One region of the Barrientosiimonas endolithica genome, then DNA from elsewhere that is predicted to be linked to it. Evidence: riboswitches for the same ligand, from Rfam matches in the RefSeq annotation. Region 1 holds a riboswitch; each other region holds the start of a gene.
What was found. A riboswitch is a leader RNA that binds a small molecule or an ion and turns the genes downstream of it on or off. The one in region 1 is predicted to bind S-adenosylmethionine.
Positions count from the first base shown of each region.

Region 1 (6,841 bases):
GGTACTGGCAGCGGTCGCCGTTGGGGTACTCCATCGGGATCAGCGACGACACGGCGAGCAGCCGCTCGACCTCGACCTGCACGCACGTCTCCTCGAGCACCTCGCGCTCGGCGGTGACGTCGGGCTCCTCGCCCGGGTCGCAGATCCCGGTGACCGGCGTCCACAGGCCGTTGTCCGAGCGGCGCACCAGCAGCACCTGCTGGCGCCCCTCGACCTGGCGCAGGACGTACGCCGACGTCCCCGGCAACCACAGCAGTCGGGTGCCGACGTGCTCGCGCAGGTCGGCGACGTACTCCGGGATCGGCATGACCCGAGTCTAGGAACCCGGGCCGACCACCTCAGACGGCCACGGGGGTGCGCGCCTCCGCACGGTCGAGCGCGGCGCGCAGGTCGGCGACCAGGTCCTCCGGGGCCTCGATGCCCACCGAGAAGCGCAGCAGCCCGTCGCCGATGCCAGCGACCGCGCGCGCCTCGGGACTCATCGACGCGTGGGTCATCGTGGCGGGGTGGGCGACCAGGCTCTCGGTGCCGCCGAGCGACTCGGCCAGGGTGAAGCAGTGCAGCCCGTCGACGAACGCGCGCACCGCCTCCTCCCCGCCGCGCAGCTCGACCGACAGCATCGCGCCGAAGCCGTCCTGCTGCCGCGCGGCGATGTCGTGGCCCGGGTGGTCGGCGAGCCCGGGGTAGTGCACCCGCGCGACGGCCGGGTGGTCGAGCGCGGCGTCGACGAGGGCGCGGGCGTTGTCCTGGTGGGCGCGCAGCCGCACGTGCAGGGTGCGCAGCCCGCGCAGCGCGAGGTAGGAGTCGAACGGGCTGCCGGTCACGCCGAGCACGTTGCCCCAGTAGGCCAGCTCCTCGTGCAGCTCGGGCGTGGCCGCCACGACCGCGCCCCCGACGACGTCGCTGTGCCCGTTGATGTACTTCGTCGTCGAGTGCACGACCACGTCGGCGCCCAGCTCGATCGGCCGCTGCAGCAGCGGCGACAGGAACGTGTTGTCGGCGACCACGAGCGCGCCGGCCGCGTGGGCGGCGTCGGCCACCGCGCGCACGTCGGTGAGGCGCAGCAGCGGGTTGGACGGCGTCTCGACCCACACCACCTTCGGGCGCTCGCGCAGCGCCTCGGCGAGCGCGTCAGGATCGGTGAGATCGACCGTGCGACAACGGAACTGGCCCTTCGTCGACAGCGAGTCGAACAGTCGCCAGCTGCCGCCGTAACAGTCGTGCGGCACGACGATCGTGTCGCCGGGCGCGAGCAGCGCGGTCGTGCACAGCGCGATCGCGGACATCCCGGTCGAGGTGATGGTGCCGCCGAAGCCGCCCTCGAGCGTCGCCAGCGCCTCGCCGAGGAGGTCGCGGGTGGGGTTGCCCGAGCGGGTGTAGTCGTACTGCCCGCACTCGCCGAACCCGCTGAAGCTGAAGGTGCTCGTGAGGTGCAGCGGCGGCACGACGGCGCCGTGGGTGGGGTCGGCGTTGATGCCGGTGGTGAGTCCGCGGGTGAGGCGGGAGATGTCAGTCATGGTGTCCTCCTGGTCACAGGTGGCCAGCCATGCGGACCGGAGGCTGCGCGTCACCGGCGCCTGGTCAGACGTCTGCGACGCTCCATCTTCCGGCTGGCCCGGGGGCCGCCGCAGGACTTGGCACCTTTTCCGCGAGTTGCCTCGCGGAAGGCTGCCCCGGCGTCAACGGGCCTGTCCCTCAGCCGGTCTTGATGGATGTTGCGCGCGCCACGTTAACCGACCCGAGGCCGCCGTGTCCGGCACCGTCCGCTGGGTGAGCCGCGACGGACGTACGCCTAACATCACGCAGGTGAGCGAGCAGACCACCGCCAACCCGTTCCGGCCCGACGACTGGGCGCCCGTGCCCGGGTTCGAGGACCTCACCGACATCACCTACCACCGCGCCGTCGACGTGGGGTGCGTGCGGGTGGCGTTCGACCGGCCCGAGGTGCTCAACGCGTTCCGGCCGCACACCGTCGACGAGCTCTATCGCGTGCTCGACCACGCGCGGCGCACCCCCGACGTCGGCTGCGTGCTGCTCACCGGCAACGGGCCCGGCCCCGAGGGCACCGGCGCGGCCGGCAAGTGGTCGTTCTGCTCCGGCGGCGACCAGCGCATCCGCGGGCGCAGCGGTTATCAGTACGCCCACGGCGACACCGCCGAGTCCGTCGACGAGCGACGGGTCAAGGCCGAGGGCGGGCGGCTGCACGTCCTGGAGGTGCAGCGGCTGATCCGCACCATGCCCAAGGTCGTCGTCGCGGTCGTGCCCGGGTGGGCGGCCGGCGGCGGGCACAGCCTGCACGTCGTGTGCGACCTGACGATCGCGAGCCGCGAGCACGCCCGGTTCAAGCAGACCGACGCCGACGTGGGCTCGTTCGACGCGGGCTACGGCTCGGCCTACCTCGCCAAGATGGTGGGCCAGAAGTTCGCCCGCGAGATCTTCTTCCTGGGGCGGACGTACACCGCCGAGGACATGCACCGGATGGGCGCGGTCAACATCGTCGCCGACCACGCCGAGCTCGAGGCCGAGGCGCTGCAGGTCGCCCGCGAGATCATGGGCAAGAGCCCGCAGGCGCAGCGGATGCTGAAGTTCGCGTTCAACCTCACCGACGACGGCCTGATGGGTCAGCAGGTGTTCGCGGGCGAGGCGACGCGGCTGGCGTACATGACCGACGAGGCGGTCGAGGGGCGCGACCAGTTCCTGCAGAAGCGCGACCCCGACTGGTCCCCGTTCCCCTGGTACTTCTGAGCGTCGCTGCGCGAAGGCAGTTCGCGGCCGGGCCTCGCGCCAGGCCCCGCAGACGGTGCCCCGATCGCGCGGACCGGCGTGAACTGCCTTCTCAGGGCGACACCCGGTGGATCTTGTGCTGCGCCGCCTGCGCGCGCGGGCGCACCACCATCGAGTCGATGTTGACGTGCTTGGGGCGGGTGGCGACGAACGCCACGCACTCGGCGATGTCCTCCTGGGTCAGCGGGTCGACCACACCGGCGTAGACCGCGGCGGCCTTCTCGGCGTCGCCGTGGAAGCGCACGAGCGCGAACTCGTCGGAGGCCACCATCCCCGGGTCGATCTCGCACACGCGCACCGGCTGGTCGAACATCTCCAGCCGCAGCGAGCCGACCATCGCGCGCACCGCGTGCTTGGCCGCGACATAGCCGCCACCACCCTCGTACGACACGTGCGCGGCGACCGACCCGATCACGATGACCTCGCCCTCGGCGGCGACCAGCGCCGGCATGAGGTCCTGCACGCAGCGCGCGACGCCGATCACGTTGGTGTCGTACATCGTTCGCCACTCGTCGAGGTCGGCCTCGACCACCGGCTCGGTGCCGAGCGCTCCCCGGCGTTGGCGACGAGCACGTCGAGCCGGTCGCCGACCTCGCGCGCGAGCGCCGCCACGTCGTCGGCCTTCGTCACGTCGCAGGTCACCGCGCGGCCGTCGATCTGGGCGGCCAGCTCCTCGACGCGCTCGGTGCGCCGCGCCGCGCAGATCACCTCGAAACCCTCGGCGGCCAGCCGGCGGGCGCTCGCCCGTCCGATGCCGCTGCTCGCGCCGGTCACCACTGCCAGGGGACGTGCCGTCATGGCGCCATTCAACACGGGCCTACCCTGGCCGGGTGCCCCCATCCGCCCGTACGCCGTCGCGCCCGACCGGCTGCCGGCGTACGTCGAGGCGCTGGCCGCCATGCTCGAGGGCGACGGCCCCGCCCTGCTCCCCTACGCCGACGGCGACCCCGAGCCGGCCGTCCCCGACGACGCCGACCTGCCCGACGACCTCGGCCTGGTCGTGTCCACGTCCGGGTCGACCGGCGCGCCCAAGCGCGCGATGCTCACCCGGGCCGCGCTGCGCGCGAGCGGCACCGCCACGCACGACCGGCTCGGCGGCGAGGGCATGTGGCTGCTGCCCCTCCCCGCGCAGCACATCGCCGGCACCCAGGTGATCCTGCGCTCCTCGCTGCGCGCCGAGCACCGTTGCTGCTCAACATGATCGACGGCTTCCGCACCGCGGACCTGGTCGACGCGCTCGCGTGGGCGCCGCCGGTGCGGCGCTACACCTCGCTCGTGCCGACGCAGCTCGCGACCGTGCTCGACGACCCCGAGGCGACCGAGGCGCTCGGCACGTTCGACGGCGTGCTCGTCGGCGGCGCGGCCACCGCACCGGCGCTGCTGGAGCGGGCGCGCGCGGCGGGCGTCGCGGTGCGCACGACGTACGGCATGAGCGAGACCGCGGGCGGCTGCGTCTACGACGGGGTGCCGCTCGAGGACACCGCCGTGACGATCGGCGACGACGGGCGCGTGGGGCTCTCCGGGCCGACCGTGGCGTCCGGCTATCTGGGCGAGTCCGACCGCACCGCAGCGGTTTTCGACACCGACCCGACCACCGGCGCCCGCCGCTTCTGGACCGACGACGTCGGCGAGCTGCGCGACGGGGTGCTGCACGTGGTCGGGCGCCGCGACGACCTCATCACCACCGGCGGCCTGAAGGTCGCCCCCGCCTGGTCGAGGAGGCGGCCCTCGGGCTGCCCGGGGTGCGCGACGCCGTCGCGGTCGCGACACCGCACGAGCGCTGGGGGCAGGCGGTCAGCCTCGCGGTGGTCGCCTCCCCGGAGCCGACCCTCGCGGAGGTCCGGGCCGGCCTGCGCGAGCTGCTGCCGGCGTACGCCCTCCCCACCCGCCTGCTCGTGCTCGACGCCATCCCCGCGCGCGGCCCGGGCAAGCCCGACCGCGCGGCGATCGCGGCCATGCCCGGGTGGCAGAATCAGGGGTAGGCCGAGACGCGAGAGGTGCGCATGGGACGGGTGCTGATCCCCTGCTGGGGCTCGCCGTCGTCGTCTACGCCCTCGCCGACTGCATCCAGACGCCCGACGACCGCGTGCGGCACCTCCCGAAGCCCGCGTGGATCGGCGTGATCGCGCTGGTGCCGGTGGTCGGAGCGATCGTCTGGCTGGTGGTCGGACGATCGCGACGCACCTCGTTCGGCCCGCCGCGGGGTCGCCCGCCCGGGCCGCGCGGTCCCGACGACGACCCCGACTTCCTGCGCGGGCTCTGACCGCCGAACCACCCGACCGACCCTGTCCGCCGGCGCGCCCGAGCGCCCGAATCCCCTTGGAGCACAACACCTATGGCCACCCTGCAGCAGTGGGTCGACGGCGCCCGCCCGCGCACCCTGCCCGCCGCGATCGCCCCGGTGCTGGTCGGCACCGGCAGCGCCTACGCGATGGAGCGCGCGAACCCCGGGCTCGGCCTGCTCGCCGCGATCGTGGCGATCGCGCTGCAGATCGGCGTCAACTACGCCAACGACTACTCCGACGGCATCCGCGGCACCGACGACGCGCGCGTCGGTCCGGTGCGCCTGGTCGGGCAGGGTCTCGCCGACCCGGCCAACGTCAAGCTCGCGGCGTTCCTGTGCTTCGGCGTCGCCGCGCTGGCCGGGCTCACGCTGGTGACGCTGGCCAACACCCCGTGGCTGCTGCTGGTCGGTGTCGCGTGCGTGATCGCCGCGTGGAAGTACACCGGCGGCAAGAACCCCTACGGCTACCTCGGCCTGGGCGAGGTCTTCGTCTTCATCTTCTTCGGGCTGGTCGCGGTGCTCGGCACGACCTACACGCAGGCCAAGCAGCTCGAGCTCACCACCTGGGCCGGCGCGATCGGCGTCGGCGCCATCGCGTGCGCGGTGCTCGTGGTCAACAACCTGCGCGACATCCCCAGCGACACCGAGGCGGGCAAGCGCACCCTCGCCGTGCGGATGGGCGACCATGCCTCCCGCGTCTTCTTCGCCTCGCTGATCGGGGTGTCCGTGGTGGCCGTCGGCGTGATCGCGCTGGACTACCCCTCGCGCTCATCGCCCTGGTCGCGCTCCTCGCGGCGGTCCCTGCGGTCCGCGCGGTCGGCGGCGGCGCCACCGGCCGCGCCCTCGTCCCGGCACTGGCCTCGACCGGGATCTACCTGCTGGCGTACGGCGTGCTGCTGGGCCTCGGCCTCTGGCTCGCCCAGGCGCTCTGAGGCGCCGCCAGGGGTTGCCCCGGCCGACCCCGGGCGTACGCAGACCGTTCACGAGTGAACGAAATGCGGAGCCGCGCCCGCGAGATCCCGGGCCTCCGGCGTACAGACCGTCCACCGGTGAACGAAATGCGTAGACGTCGCCTGCGCGCGGCTCCCCGCCGCCCCTTGCCCGCACGTCCTCAGCGGCTCGGGAAGTGCCGGGTCCAGTCTCGCGCGGGGCGGCGCGTCCCGGTCCAGCCGGCGTCGCGCAGCGCCCGCTCGACCCGCTCGACCGTGACGTGCGGCTCGCGATATATCCCCCGGCTCACCACCACCACCGACCGCCACCCTCCTGAGGTCAGCTCGTCGCGGCGGCGCAGGTCTGCGTCCCACACCTCGTCCGAGGCGAGGTGACCGCGGCCGTCGTACTCGACCGCCAGGCACAGCTCCGGATACGCCAGGTCCAGCCGGCGTCGCACCTCGCCGGACTCGTCGCGCAGCACGACGTTGACCTGCGGCTCGGGCAGCCCCGCCAGCACCAGCAGCAGGCGCAGCCGGGTCTCCATCGCCGAGTCGACGCCGGCCCGCACCAGGGCCGCAGCCCGCCGCGCCCGCACGATGCCCGGGCCGCTCTCCGCGTGCACCCGCTCCAGCAGCTGCTGCTGGCTGGCCCTGCGCCTCGCGACCAGGCTGTCGCCGAGCACCACCAGATCGACCAGGCTCAGCTCGGGGGCGAGCTCGAGGAAGCACCGGAGCGGGTTCGACACCTGCAGTCCGCCTCGGGTCGTGATGTGGCCCGGCTCGCGGGCGTCACCGTGCTGGCGGCAGGTGTGCGTGACGACGTCGGGGCGGGAGTGGCGCC
Region 1 covers NZ_AP027735.1:371,074-377,914, reverse strand. The annotation lists gene QUE40_RS01950 (NUDIX hydrolase) at 1-307, opposite strand, end outside; gene metB (cystathionine gamma-synthase) at 339-1,517, opposite strand; SAM riboswitch class I at 1,597-1,715, opposite strand; gene QUE40_RS01940 (1,4-dihydroxy-2-naphthoyl-CoA synthase) at 1,807-2,745, shown strand; gene QUE40_RS18765 (SDR family NAD(P)-dependent oxidoreductase) at 2,837-3,283, opposite strand; gene QUE40_RS18760 (SDR family oxidoreductase) at 3,265-3,582, opposite strand; gene QUE40_RS01930 (AMP-binding protein) at 3,581-3,985, shown strand; gene QUE40_RS18755 (AMP-binding enzyme) at 4,026-4,766, shown strand; gene QUE40_RS01915 (PLD nuclease N-terminal domain-containing protein) at 4,748-5,047, shown strand; partial or broken gene QUE40_RS01910 (1,4-dihydroxy-2-naphthoate polyprenyltransferase) at 5,120-6,000, shown strand; gene QUE40_RS01905 (hypothetical protein) at 6,180-6,841, opposite strand, start outside.

Region 2 (6,841 bases), 1.3 Mb from region 1:
GGCTGATCTGCGGCGACGTGGGTTACGGCAAGACCGAGATCGCGGTGCGCGCGGCGTTCAAGGCGATCCAGGACGGCAAGCAGGTCGCGGTGCTCGTGCCGACGACGCTGCTGGTCAAGCAGCACCAGCAGACCTTCTCCGAGCGCTACGCCGGCTTCCCGGTGACAGTGCGCTCGCTGTCGCGCTTCCAGTCCGACAAGGAGGCGCGCGAGGTCATCGCGGGGCTGGCCGACGGGTCGGTCGACCTGGTGATCGGCACCCACCGGCTGCTGTCGAACGAGATCAGGTTCAAGGACCTCGGCCTGGTCGTGGTCGACGAGGAGCAGCGCTTCGGCGTCGAGCACAAGGAGCAGCTCAAGCAGCTGCGCACGGCCGTCGACGTGCTCGCCATGTCGGCCACGCCGATCCCGCGCACGCTCGAGATGGCGGTCACCGGCATCCGCGAGATGTCTACTCTCGCAACGCCGCCCGAGGAGCGGCACCCGGTGCTGACCTTCGTCGGCGGATACGACGAGAAGCAGATCACCGCGGCGATCCGGCGCGAGCTGATGCGCGAGGGACAGGTCTTCTTCGTGCACAACAAGGTGCAGTCGATCGAGAAGGCCGCGGCCCGGCTGCGCGAGCTGGTGCCCGAGGCCCGCATCACCACGGCGCACGGGAAGATGAGCGAGCAGCGGCTCGAGGAGGTCGTCGTCGACTTCTGGGAGCGCCGCTCCGACGTGCTGGTCTGCACCACGATCGTCGAGACCGGCCTGGACATCTCCAACGCCAACACCCTCATCGTCGAGCGCTCCGACGTGCTCGGCCTCTCCCAGCTGCACCAGCTGCGGGGACGCGTCGGGCGCGGCCGCGAGCGGGCGTACGCCTATTTCCTGTTCCCGCCCGACAAGCCGCTCACCGAGACCGCGCACGACCGGCTCGAGACGATCGCCAGCCACACCGACCTCGGCGCGGGCATGCAGGTCGCGATGAAGGACCTGGAGATCCGCGGCGCGGGCAACCTGCTCGGCGGTGAGCAGTCCGGCCACATCGCCGGCGTCGGCTTCGACCTGTACGTCCGCATGGTCGGCGAGGCGGTCGCCGACTTCCGCTCCGACGGCACGGCCGAGAAGCCGCCGTCGGAGGTGAAGATCGAGCTGCCGGTCGACGCCCACCTGCCGCACGACTACGTGCCGGGGAGCGGCTGCGGCTGGAGGCGTACAAGAAGCTCGCGACCGTCGAGGACGAGGCGGCGCTCGCCGCGATCGTGGAGGAGCTGGAGGACCGCTACGGCACGCCCCCGGAGCCGGCCCAGCACCTCATCGAGGTGGCGCGGCTGCGCACGGTGGCCCGCCGCGCCGGCATCAGCGACATCGCGGTGCAGGGCAAGAACGTGCGGTTCTCCCCGGTCGACCTGCGCGAGAGCCAGGCGCTGCGGCTGCAGCGGCTCTACAAGGGGACGGTCATCCGCGAGGCGATGCACCAGATCCTGGTGCCCGCCCCGCGCACCGCCGCCGTCGGCGGCCGCCCGCTGCGCGACACCGAGGTGCTGCAGTGGGCCCGCCAGCTGATCGAGCAGGTGCTGCTCGACAGCGCCGCCGCAGCCTGACCCCGCCCCCGCCCCGCCCCGCCCCTCGGACCCCCGCAACTCCGCATGAAACCGGGTTACGTGCATTTGACCCCCATGCATTGAGGTCAAACGCACGTAACCCGGTTTCATGCCCGGGTGGGGGTGGGTCTCGTGGCCGGGTGGGGTCCTGTCCGGGTGGTGGGGCTCTCGACAGGCGAGACGACCGCGGGGCCTCCTTGTCGCAACGCAATGGATTCCATAATCTCTCGTTAGGTCTTGAGCGTCAGCGCGAAGCCCCGGCTCGCTGGCCAGCAACCCTCCGACGCGGTGGGGTGCTCCGGGTGACGACCTGGCTCGGTCGCAGCAGCGGCCGGGCAAGCGCGATCCAGGAGACTCACGGATGAACGGCAACCAGGCCCTCGTGCGCCGTCGCCACATCGATCTGCTGCAGGTGGCAAGCGACCTCTGTCGCTGACAGGTAGACCTCGCAAGTCCCTGTCCTGCAAGGGGATCCGCCGACAGGTCGGCGATCCCGCACCGGCTGCCGCGAGCGTACGCCCGCCCGCCGGTCCGTCCGAAGGAACCCTCCGTGACGTCCAACCCTTCTCTCGACCGCCGCACCCTGCTCGCCGGCGGCCTGACCCTGCTCGCCGGGGGCGCCCTCGCCGGGTGCGCCGACCCCGGCAACGCCGCGACCCGCGCGGCGGGCTCCAGCAGCGGCGCGCCGCGCGTGACCGGTGCGAAGAACGCGGCGGCGGCCGCCCGGCTCCCGGCCGCCGTGCGCGAGCGCGGCAGCATCGTCATCGGCAACGCCGCCGGCGGTGGCGGCACCCCGCCGCTGGCCTTCCTCGCCGAGGACAACACGACACCGACCGGGGTCGAGGTCGACCTCGCGCGGCTGCTCGCCGAGATCCTCGGCCTGCGCGTCGAGCAGCCGGTCACCTCCTGGGAGAACCTCTTCCTCAAGGTCGACGCCGGCACCTTCGACGCGGTGCTGTCCAACGTCACCGTGACCGAGGAGCGCAAGGCCAAGTACGACTTCGCCACCTATCGCAAGGACGACATCTCGGTCGAGGCCAAGAAGGGCGCCACCTGGCGGGTGCGGTCGGGGGCCGACATCGCGGGGCGCACGCTCGCCGTCGGGTCCGGCACGAACCAGGAGAAGATCCTGGTCGACTGGAACGCCGCCAACGTCAAGGCGGGGCGGCCCCGGGCGACGATCCGCTACTACCAGAACCCGGCTGATCGCTACCTCGCGCTGCAGTCGGGCCAGATCGACGCCTACGTCGGGCCGAGCCCCAACGTGCGCTACCACATCGACACCGCGAAGCAGACGGTCGAGATCGGCCGCTTCTCCGGCGGCGGGTCGCGGCAGGGCCTCATCGGCGTGCTGAGCAAGAAGGGGTCGGGTCTCGCGCCCGCCTTCGCCGCCGCGGTCGACGCAGCGATCGCCGACGGCAGCTATCGCGCCGTGCTCGACCGCTGGGGCGTGCAGGCCGACGCCGTGCCGCGCTCCCTGGTCAACCCGCCCGGTCTGCCCAAGTCCTGAATCGCCTTCGGAACAAAGGGAATCCGCACATGGCACTCATCGTCACGATCACCGGCAGCCCGACCGCACCGTCGCGCACCGACGCCGTCGTCGACCACGTCGCCCGGCGCGCCGCGGTGCGTGGCCACCAGGTGCAGGCCATCACCCTGCGTGACCTCCCGGCCGAGCCGCTGCTGCGCGCCGACCCCACGGCGCCGGCGGTGGCCGACGCGGTCGCGGCGATCGAGCGGGCCGACGCCGTCATCGTCGGCACGCCCGTCTACCGCGCGTCGTTCTCCGGTCTGCTCAAGGCGTTCCTCGACCTGCTGCCGCGGGACGCGCTGTCCGGCAAGGCGGTCCTGCCGCTGGTGACCGGGGGCAGCCTGGCGCACGCCCTGGTCGGTGACTACGCGCTGGCGCCGGTCCTGCGGTCGCTGCAGCCGGCGTACGTCGGGGGCGGGCGGTTCGTCCTCGCCGAGCAGGTACGCCTGCACGAGGGCGGCGGAGCCGTGCTCGCCCCGGAGGTGCTCGCCGCCCTGGGCGCCGTCGCCTCGGCGTTCGTCGCCCGCCTCGAGGGGCGGCCGGCGGAGGCTGCTGCCCCCGCGACCGACCGGCCGGCCGAGGTGACCGCGCGCGTCGTGCCCGTCGACGACCCCGTGCTGCGCCCGCTGCTGGAGGAGCTGCAGGTGGAGTACGGCACCCGCTACGCCCGCGACAGCGTCAACGAGCGCCTGGTCGAGGTGCCGGTGACCGACTTCGACGCCCCGCACGGTGCGTTCGTCGTGCTGGAGCGCGCCGGCGTGGTGGTCGCGGGCGGTGCGATCCGCCGCCGCGAACCGGGCGTCGCCGAGGTCAAGCGGATGTGGACCGCCCACCACGCCCGCCGGCAGGGCCTCGGTCGTCGTGTCCTGCAGGAGCTGGAGGAGCAGGCTCGGCGCCTCGGGTACCACCGCATCTTCCTCACCACCGGGCCCCGCCAGCCCGAGGCGCGGGGGCTCTACCTCGCCGCCGGCTACGCCCCCAGTTCGACCTGCACGCCGACCCCGAGGAGCTCGGCCACCTCGCCTTCGAGAAGCCCCTCGTCACCTCGGTGCAGACCCTCGCCAGCTGAGTCGGTCCCCGGCCGCTCTCAGCCGAATCCCGTTGAAGGAGAACCCATGTCAACCTCGTCCACCTTGCGCGCCGGCCCCGCGCGCGACGCCGCGGCCGCCCCGCCGCCGCGCGCCGAGGCGCCGGCGAGCAGCTCGTCCCTGACCGTCGTCCCGCGCCGCAACCCGTGGCGCTGGGTGGCCACCGCCGTGGTGGCCGTGCTGCTCGCGCAGCTGGTGAACGGCCTCGTGACCAACCCCGCGTGGGAGTGGGGCACGGTCGGGTCCTACCTGTTCTCCCGGACGGTCATCAACGCGCTCGGCATCACCATCTGGCTGACCGTGCTCGGCACCGTCCTCGGGTTCGCCCTCGGCGTCGTGCTCGCCGCGATGCGACTGTCGGGCAGCCCGGTGCTGCGCGGCGCCGCCTGGACCTATGTCTGGGTCTTCCGGTCGGTCCCCCTCATCGTCCAGCTGCTGTTCTGGTTCAACATCGCCTACCTCTACCCGCGCCTGGGCTTCGGCGTCCCGTTCGGCCCCGAGCTGGTCACCATCGACTCCAGCACCGCCATCGGGGCGATGGGCGCGGCCGTGCTCGGCCTGACCCTGCACCAGGCCGCCTACTCCGCCGAGATCGTCCGCGCAGGCATCGGCTCGGTCGACCAGGGGCAGCTGGAAGCCGCTGCGGCACTGGGACTTTCGCGCCGTCGCCAGTTCTTCCGGATCGTCCTCCCGCAGGCGATGCGCTCGATCCTGCCCAACGCGACCAACGAGGTGATCAGCCTCTTCAAGGGCACCTCGATCGTGTCGGTGCTCGCGATCCCCGAGCTCTTCTACCAGGTGCAGGTGATCTACGGGCGCACCTCGCAGGTCGTGCCGCTGCTCATCGTCGCGACCATCTGGTACGTCGTCCTCACCACGGTGCTGTCCGTCGCGCAGTACTACCTCGAGCGCCGCTACGCCCGCGGCAGCTCCCGCGAGGCGCAGGCACCGACGCCGCTGCAGCGCCTGCGCTCCCAGGCCGCCGAGTGGCGCGCCGGCGCCCAGACCGCACGGACGGGACAGATCCGATGACCGCCGAGACCACGACTACCACCGAGACCACCGAGCCCCAGAACCGCCAGCCGCTCGTCGAGATCGACTCCGTCTCCAAGCGATTCGGGCCCCACCTGGTGCTGGACGACGTGTCGCTCACCGTCCCGCACGGCAGCGTCACCGCCATCATCGGACCCTCCGGCTCGGGCAAGTCGACCCTGCTGCGCACGGTCAATCACCTGGAGAAGGTCGACGGCGGGCTGATCCGGGTCGACGGCGAGCTCATCGGCTACCGCCGCTCCGGCGACAACCTGCACGAGCTGCCCGAGCGCGAGGTGCGACGGCAACGCTCGAAGATCGGGTTCGTCTTCCAGGACTTCAACCTCTTCCCGCACCTGACCGTGCTGGAGAACGTCGTCGAGGCCCCGGTGTCGGCCCAGCGCCGCGACCGGTCGGAGGTGACCGAGCTCGCCCGGTCGCTGCTCGCGCGCGTCGGCCTCGCCGAGAAGGAGGGCCTACCCGCGTCAGCTCAGCGGCGGCCAGCAACAGCGGGTCGCCATCGCCCGCGCCCTCGCGCTGCGGCCGGCGGTGCTGCTCCTGGACGAGCCCACCTCGGCGCTCGACCCCGAGCTGGTCGGCGAGGTGCTCGAGGTCATCCGCGGCCTCGCCGACGAGGGTGTCGCGATGGTCGTGGTCACCCACGAGATCGGGTTCGCCCGCGACGTCGCCGACACCGTCGTCTTCCTCGACCGCGGCCGGGTGGTCGAGGTCGGACCGCCCGCGAGCGTCATCGACGCCCCCAGCCACGAACGTACGCGCGCCTTCCTGCGCCGCTTCCGCTGACCCCAAGGACACCGATCATGAGCAACCGCAAGCAAACTCGAGCCATCCTCGCCGCGACCGCCGTTGTCGCCGTCGGCCTCGCCGGCTGCGCCGACCCGCAGGAGAAGCAGGCCGAGGCCACCGTCACCCAGCCCGGCGGCGGGGCCGCGACCGCGCAGGTCGTGCGCTACGACACCACGCCCGGTCAGGCCGGCCGGGTCAAGGGCACCTACGACGCGAAGCTGGCCGGGCAGGTCCCCGCGGCGATCCGCCGCGACGGGGCGCTGGCGATCGGCAACTCGGCGGCCGCGGGCGGCACCCCGCCGCTCTCGTTCCTCGCGACCGACAACAAGACCCCGGCCGGGGTCGACGTCGACATCGCCTTCTTGATCGCCGACACCCTCGGGCTCGAGCCGCGCATCGGCACCACCTCGTTCGAGAACACGTTCGTGGGCGTCGACTCCGGCCGCTACGAGCTGGCGATCGCCAACATCGGCGTGAGCGAGAAGCGCAAGCGCAAGTACGACTTCGCCACCTATCGCCTCGGGCTGCACGCCTTCGAGGTGCCGAAGACCTCGAAGCTGCAGGTGCGGTCGGCCAAGGACGTGTCGGGGAAGCGGGTCGCCGTCAGCTCCGGCACGCTGCAGGAGGACATCCTGCTGCGCTGGAACGACGAGAACCGCAAGGCCGGCCGGGCGCCGATCAAGATCGTCTACTACCAGAACACGGCCGACTACTACCTCGCGCTGTCCTCGGGCCGCATCGACGCCTTCCTCGGTCCCAACCCGACCGCGACCTACCACGTCGCCACCAGCGGCA
Region 2 covers NZ_AP027735.1:2,745,185-2,752,025, reverse strand. The annotation lists partial or broken gene mfd (transcription-repair coupling factor) at 1-1,588, shown strand, start outside; SAM riboswitch class IV at 1,822-1,936, shown strand; gene QUE40_RS13940 (transporter substrate-binding domain-containing protein) at 2,139-3,098, shown strand; gene ssuE (NADPH-dependent FMN reductase) at 3,128-5,239, shown strand; partial or broken gene QUE40_RS13930 (amino acid ABC transporter ATP-binding protein) at 5,236-6,043, shown strand; gene QUE40_RS13925 (ABC transporter substrate-binding protein) at 6,061-6,841, shown strand, end outside.
Region 2: it holds a riboswitch for S-adenosylmethionine, as region 1 does, so the genes downstream of both, QUE40_RS13940 (transporter substrate-binding domain-containing protein) here and metB (cystathionine gamma-synthase) in region 1, are expected to answer to the same signal.

Region 3 (6,841 bases), 150 kb from region 1:
CATCGAGCTGCACCTCAAGGGCGAGCTCGACGCGCAGTCGGCCTCGATGGCCAAGTGGTTCTCCACCGACCAGCAGTGCCAGATCATCGACCGCTGCCTGCAGATCTTCGGCGGCTACGGCTACATGCTGGAGTACCCCATCGCCCGCGCCTACGCCGCCGCCCGCGTGCAGAAGATCTACGGCGGCACCAACGAGATCATGAAGGAGCTCATCGCCCGCACCCTCTGACCCGCGCAGGGCGCCCGGCCCGCCGCCCGCATTTCGTGCACCAGTGAACGATCTGCGGAGGCGGGCCGCGGGATTCCGGGCAGGCACGCCGCATTTCGTGCATCAGTGAACGATCTGCGGAGGGAGGCCAGGACATGATGGACGCGTGACCGAACCTGCCTCTCGCCGCTACGAGTTCATGGCGGTTCACGACGTCGTACGCCCCGCGCCGCCTGAGCCGGTCCCGCTCGACCTGCTCGCCCTGCGTCCGGGATCCTGGGTCGCCGACCTGGGGGCGGGATCCGGGCGGATCGCCCACCGGCTCCTGCTCGAGCACCCCGAGGTGAAGGTGCTCGCCATCGAGAGCGACGGCACCCAGCGGGCGCTGCTCCGGCAGAGCTTGGCCTCGATGCCGGCGGCCGCCGGGCGCATCACGGTGTGCCCGCAGCCGTTGCCCGACCTTCGTGCGCCCGCCCCTCTCGACGGAGCCGTGGTGCTGAACTTCCTGGCCTTTCTGCCCTGGGCCGAGCGGCCGAGGCTGTGGGCGGCGCTGCGCGAAGCGATGAATCCTGGCGGGAGGGTTCTCCTGAGCCGGGCGTTCGGGCCGTCATGGGAGACCCGGCCAGAGACGCTTGCGGAGAGTGTGTGCGTCGGTCTGGATGGCTACGAGCGCTTCTTCTCCGCCGAGGCGCTCCCGGACGGGGTCGTTCGGCTGACGCACCGGTACGTGGTCACCCTCGACGGCGTACTCGTCGACGAGTGGACCGAGACGCAGGACGTGCCGAGCGGTGACGAGATCCGGGTCGTCGCGCAGGTCGAAGAGTGCTTCTCGGTCGAGGAGGCCAGCCCCGGCTTCCTCCTCCTCACGGCGGACTGATCCACCTCGCCCGCCGCCCGCATTTCGTGCATCAGTGAACGATCTGCGGAGGCGGGCCGCGGGATTCCGGGAGGCGCGCCGCATTTCGTGCATCAGTGCACGATCTGCGGAGGCGGGCCGCGGGATTCCGGGTAGGCGCGCCATATTTCGTGCACCAGTGAACGAAATGCGGCCGGTCGGGCGGGCCTGGACCGCGAGGGCTGCCGGCCGGTCGGCGGGCGCGTCGCCGGCCCGGCATGATGAGGCGCATGAGCTCTCACACCGGACGCAAGGCCCTGGTCACCGGCGGCGCCAACGGCATCGGCGAGGCGGCGAGCCGGGCGCTCGCGGCCCAGGGTGCGACGGTCGTCGTCGCCGACCGCGACCAGCAGCGCGCCAGCACCGTCGCGGCCGAGATCGGCGGTCAGGTGTGGCCGATCGACCTGCTCGACACCGACGGCCTCGCGGGGCTGCGCCTCGACTTCGACATCCTCGTGAACAACGCCGGCATGCAGGTCGTCGCGCCGATCCAGGACTTCGACGTCGCGGCGTTCCGGCAGATCCAGCGGCTCATGGTCGAGGCGCCGTTCCTGCTCGTGCGCGCGTGCCTGCCCCACATGTACGACCGCGGCTGGGGCCGCGTCGTCAACGTCTCCTCGATCCACGGGCTGGTGGCCTCGCCCTACAAGTCGGCCTACGTCACCGCCAAGCACGCCCTCGAAGGCCTCAGCAAGGCCACGGCGCTCGAGGGCGGCCCGCACGGGGTGACGAGCAACTGCATCAACCCGGCGTACGTCCGCACGGCCTTGGTCGAGGGGCAGATCGACGCCCAGGCGCGGGAGAACGGCATCAGCCGCGAGCAGGTCGTCGGCGACGTCATGCTCGCCAAGTCGGCGATCAAGCGGCTCATCGAGCCGGCCGAGGTGGGCGCGCTGATCGCCTACCTCGCCAGCGACGAGGCCTCGATGATCACCGGTTCGTCGTACGCCATCGACGGCGGCTGGACCGCCGGCTGACCGACCCGCCGGCTGACCGATCAGCCGGCCGACCGGTCGGCCGGCTGACCGACCCGCCGGCCGAGATCGCTAGCGCCGCATGACCTTTCGCGACAACGCGTTGCCGGAGAACTGCGCGAGCTGCACCAGCACGATGATCACCACGACCGCCACCCCGGTGACGACCCAGTTGAACCGCTGATAGCCGTACGTGATCGCGAACTGCCCGAGTCCGCCGCCACCGATGGCCCCGGCGATCGCGGTCATGTCGACCACGGCCACGAGCGCGAAGGTGTAACCGAGCACCAGCGGCCCGAGCGCCTCGGGCACCAGCACGGTGCGGATGATCCGCCAGGGCGAGGCGCCCATCGCCTGCGCCGCCTCGATCACGCCGGGGTCGACGGCCACGAGGTTCTGCTCGACGATGCGCGAGATCCCGAACGTCGCGGCCAGCGCCAGCGGGAACAGCACGGCGCGCGTGCCGACGGTCGTGCCCATCACCTGCAGGGTCAGCGGCCCCACGGCGGTGATGAAGATGATGAACGGGATCGGGCGCACGATGTTGACGATCACGTTGAGCACCGTGTGCAGCCCGCGGTGGGCGAGGATGCCGCCGGGCCGGGTGGTCACGAGCAGCACGCCGAGCGCGAGCCCGAGCGCCCCGCCGACGAGCACAGTCACGCCGACCATCAGCAGCGTCTGCAGCAGGGACTCCTGCAGCAACGGCCCGAGCTGGGCCCAGTCGGTGCTCCCCATCAGGCCGACACCTCCTGCAGCGGTTCGCCCGCCGTACGTCCGTGGTCACCGGCCTCGTCGACCGCACCGATGCCGCGCAGCTCGGCGACCATCCGCTCCACCGCGTCCGGCTCGCCGCGCAGGCTCAGGGTGAACGTCGCGAGCGCCTCCTCCTTCATCGAGGTCACGCCGCCGTGCACGATCTCCAGCTCGACGCCCTGCTCGCTGGCGCGGCCGAGCACCGCGCCGAGGCTGCGGCCCGCGGCCACGGTGACGGTGACGATGCGCCCCCGGTGCCGCGTGCGCAGCTGCGCGAGGTCGTCGGCGTCGGGCACCGCGTCGAGCGTGGCGCCGACGAGGCGCCGGGTGGCCCCGGCCGTCGGGTTCGCGAAGATGTCGCGCACCGGGCCGAGCTCGGCCAGGCGCCCCGACTCCAGCACCGCCACCCGGTCGGCCAGGCTGCGCACGACCTCCATCTCGTGGGTGATCACGACGATGGTGATGCCGAGCTCCTCGTTGACGCGGCGCAGCAGCGCGAGCACCTCGCGCGTGGTGTCCGGGTCGAGCGCGCTGGTCGACTCGTCGGCCAGCAGGATCGGCGGGTTGGTGGCGAGCGCCCGGGCGATGCCCACGCGCTGCTTCTGCCCGCCGGACAGCTCCTCCGGGTAGGCCCACGCGCGCTCGGTCAGCCCGACGAAGTGCAGCAGCTCGGTGATCCGCCGATAGATCTGCTCCGGCTTCCACCCGGCGACCTCGAGCGGGTAGGCGACGTTGCCGTACACCGTGCGCGAGCGCAGCAGGTTGAACTGCTGGAACACCATGCCGATGTCGCTGCGCAGCGCGCGGATCTGCTTGGGGCGCAACGAGTTCAGCTGCTGGCCCTGCACGGTGACCGTGCCGCTGGTCGGCAGCTCCAGCCCGTTGATCAGCCGCACGAGCGTGCTCTTGCCGGCACCGGAGAAGCCGATGACGGCGAACACCTCACCCCGGCGTACGTCCAGGGTCACCTCGTCCAGCGCCGTCACCTGCGACCCGCCCCGCGAGAAGGTCTTGCCGACCCGGTCGAGGCTGATGATCGACTCGCTCATGACCCCGCCACGTCCTTCTCGAGCCGGGTCAGGATGCTGCCGAGCTGGTCGGCGGGGCGGTCGACGACGACCGACGTGCCCTTGGACTGCCGCTTCACCGCGGCGACGACCTCGGGGGAGTGGTAGAGCTGGGCGATCTTGCGGTAAGTCGGGTCGTCCTTGTCCTCGGCGCGGGCGACGACGACGTTGATGTAGGGCTCGGCCGCCTTGCTCTTCGGGTCGTCCTGGAACAGCGCCGACTTGGGGTCGAGGTTGCCGTCGAGCGCGAAGTTGTTGTTGACGACCGCGCCGTCGACCGACGGCAGCGACGCGACGGTCTGCGCGGCGTCGACCGGCTGCACCGTGACCTTCGAGGCGGCACGGTCGATGTCGGCCGGGGTCGACAGCGCGTTGCCGCCGCCCTTGAGCCTCAGCAGCCCCGCCTGCTGCAGCACGAGCAGCGCCCGCGCCTGGTTGGTGGGGTCGTTGGGGATGGCGATCTTGCCGCCCTGCGGGATCTGGTTCAGCGCCGTGTGCTTCTTGGAGTACAGCGGCAGCGGCACGACCTGGGTCGACCCGATCGGGGTGAGGTCCTGGTTGTCGTTGCTGTTGTAGCTCGCGAGGAACTGCAGGTGCTGGAACAGGTTGAGGTCGGTCTGCCCCTGCGCCAGCGCGGGGTTGGGCTGGGTGTAGTCGGAGAACGACACGAGCTTGATCTCGATGCCGTTCTCGCGGGCCAGCCGCTGCAGCGGCGGCCACCACTCCGCACTCGCCTCGGTGGTGCCGATGGTGACCTCGCGCGGCTCGTCGGCCGAGGCGCTGCCGCCGTCGTCCGCGGTCGCGCGGCCCAGGCCGAACCCGGCCGCCAGCGCGACGACGAGGCCGCCGGCGGTGATCGCCGTGCGCACACCCCGCCCGCGCGACCCGGGGTACGGCGGCAGCGGCGGGATCTGGCCCGTCGCGTCCGCGCCGGAAGAGGGGAAGACATGTCGGACGCACTCCTCGAGAAACTGCACGCCAGGATCACTGGCGCGCGAATGTGCTTGTCCGACAGGGCTGTCGGACCGGGTCTCACCTGGAGCACCCCGCCACATCCGTGAGGGTTGCCGCCCAGCCAGCCAGGGCTTGTCGCTGGGTCTCTCGACCGCCGTCCACGTTATGCATCGCATAAGGAGAGGTCAAAACGAGCGGGGGTGACCTCCCTCACCGACCGGCAGCGGATCGTTAGGCTCTGGTCCCGTGAAGGGTCCTCTCGTCGGCTATCTCGTCGTCGTCGCCGTCGCGCTCGCCGGAGTGCTGCTGTTCGGTGCGGCGATGCTGATGCGTCGGCTCCTGGCGCCGGTGTCGCAGACGCCCGCCCGGCTGACGACGTACGAGTCCGGCGTCGACCCGGTCGGTCAGGGCTGGTCCCAGTCGCAGGTGCGCTATCTCGGATTCGCTTTCCTCTACGTCGTTTTCGCGGTCGACGCGGTCTACCTCTTCCCGTGGGCGACGGTGCTGCGTGACGCCGACCTCGGGGTCGCGAGCCTGGTCGAGATGGGCATCTTCATCGGCGTGCTGGTCGTGGGGCTCGCGCACGCCGCGCGCCGCGGCCTGCTGAGGTGGACCCCGTGACCGTCGACCTGCCCACCCCGCGCGTCGGCCCGCTCCAGGCCGCCGCGCCCAAGCCGATGCGGCTGATCCTCAACTGGGGGCGGCGCTACTCGCTGTGGGTCTTCAACTTCGGACTCGCCTGCTGCGCCATCGAGTTCATCGCCGGCAGCATGGCGCGGCACGACTTCATCCGGCTCGGCGTCATCCCGTTCGCCCCCGGCCCGCGCCAGGCTGACCTGATGGTCGTCTCGGGCACGGTCACCGACAAGATGGCGCCGGCCGTGCGCCGGCTCTACGACCAGATGCCCGAGCCGAAGTACGTCATCTCCTTCGGCGCCTGCTCCAACTCCGGCGGCCCCTACTGGGACTCCTACTGCGTCACCAAGGGCGTCGACCAGCTGATCCCGGTCGACGTCTACGTGCCCGGTTGCCCGCCCCGCCCCGAGGCGCTGCTGCACGGCATCCTCGTGCTGCAGCAGCAGATCGCCGAGGAGCGCCTGACCACCCGGTCGTACGCCGACCGGCGCCGCTTCGCCGGCGCGGTCACCCGCCCGCTCGTGCGCCGGGACCAGCCGGCCGAGCCGACCGAGCCGCCGCAGGGCGACCCGTCATGAGCCTCGACGCCGAGCGGCGGGACTGCCCGCCGCAGGAGTGGTACGCCCTCCACGAGCAGCTGCGCGCCGAGGGCTTCGCGTTCTTCGACTTCCTCACCGCCGTCGACGAGACCGACCGTGACGAGGGCGGTCTCGACGTCGTGAGCCACCTCTACGACGTCACGCCCGGCGCGCTGCGGTCGGTCCTGGTGCGCACCCGCGTGCCGGAGACCGAGCCGCTGCGCAGCCTCACGACGCTGTGGCGCGGCGCCGCCTGGCACGAGCGCGAGACGCACGAGATGTTCGGCCTGGAGTTCACCGACTTCGACGACGGCAGCCGGCTCGGCATCCGCCCGCTGCTGCTCCCCGAGGGCTTCGAGGGGCGGCCGCTGCGCAAGGACTTCGTGCTCGCCGCGCGCGTCTCCAAGCCGTGGCCGGGCGCGAAAGACCCTGGGGAGTCGGGCGATTCGCCCGCGCCCCGCCGCGGCCGCCGCAAGAACCTGCCGCCCGGCGTGCCCGACACCTCGTGGGGGCCGCGGTGATGGAGATGACCTGGCTCGAGGCCGGCGTGCGCGCCGCGCTCGTGCTCGTGGCCTTCCTGGTGCTGCCGTTGCTCGTCGGCCAGACCGAGCACAAGGTGATGGCCCACATGCAGGGCCGCCTCGGCCCGATGCACGCCGGCGGGTTCCACGGCTGGGCCCAGCTGATCGCCGACGGCGTGAAGTTCACGCAGAAGGAGGACATCGTCCCGGCGGCCGCCGACCGATGGGTCTTCCGGGCCGCGCCCGCGGTGG
Region 3 covers NZ_AP027735.1:517,911-524,751, forward strand. The annotation lists gene QUE40_RS02585 (acyl-CoA dehydrogenase family protein) at 1-229, shown strand, start outside; gene QUE40_RS02590 (SAM-dependent methyltransferase) at 375-1,085, shown strand; gene QUE40_RS02595 (SDR family oxidoreductase) at 1,334-2,080, shown strand; gene QUE40_RS02600 (methionine ABC transporter permease) at 2,150-2,815, opposite strand; gene QUE40_RS02605 (methionine ABC transporter ATP-binding protein) at 2,815-3,882, opposite strand; gene QUE40_RS02610 (MetQ/NlpA family ABC transporter substrate-binding protein) at 3,879-4,877, opposite strand; SAM riboswitch class IV at 4,896-5,007, opposite strand; gene QUE40_RS02615 (NADH-quinone oxidoreductase subunit A) at 5,101-5,475, shown strand; gene QUE40_RS02620 (NADH-quinone oxidoreductase subunit B) at 5,532-6,068, shown strand; gene QUE40_RS02625 (NADH-quinone oxidoreductase subunit C) at 6,065-6,589, shown strand; gene QUE40_RS02630 (complex I subunit 1/NuoH family protein) at 6,595-6,841, shown strand, end outside.
Region 3: it holds a riboswitch for S-adenosylmethionine, as region 1 does, so the genes downstream of both, QUE40_RS02610 (MetQ/NlpA family ABC transporter substrate-binding protein) here and metB (cystathionine gamma-synthase) in region 1, are expected to answer to the same signal.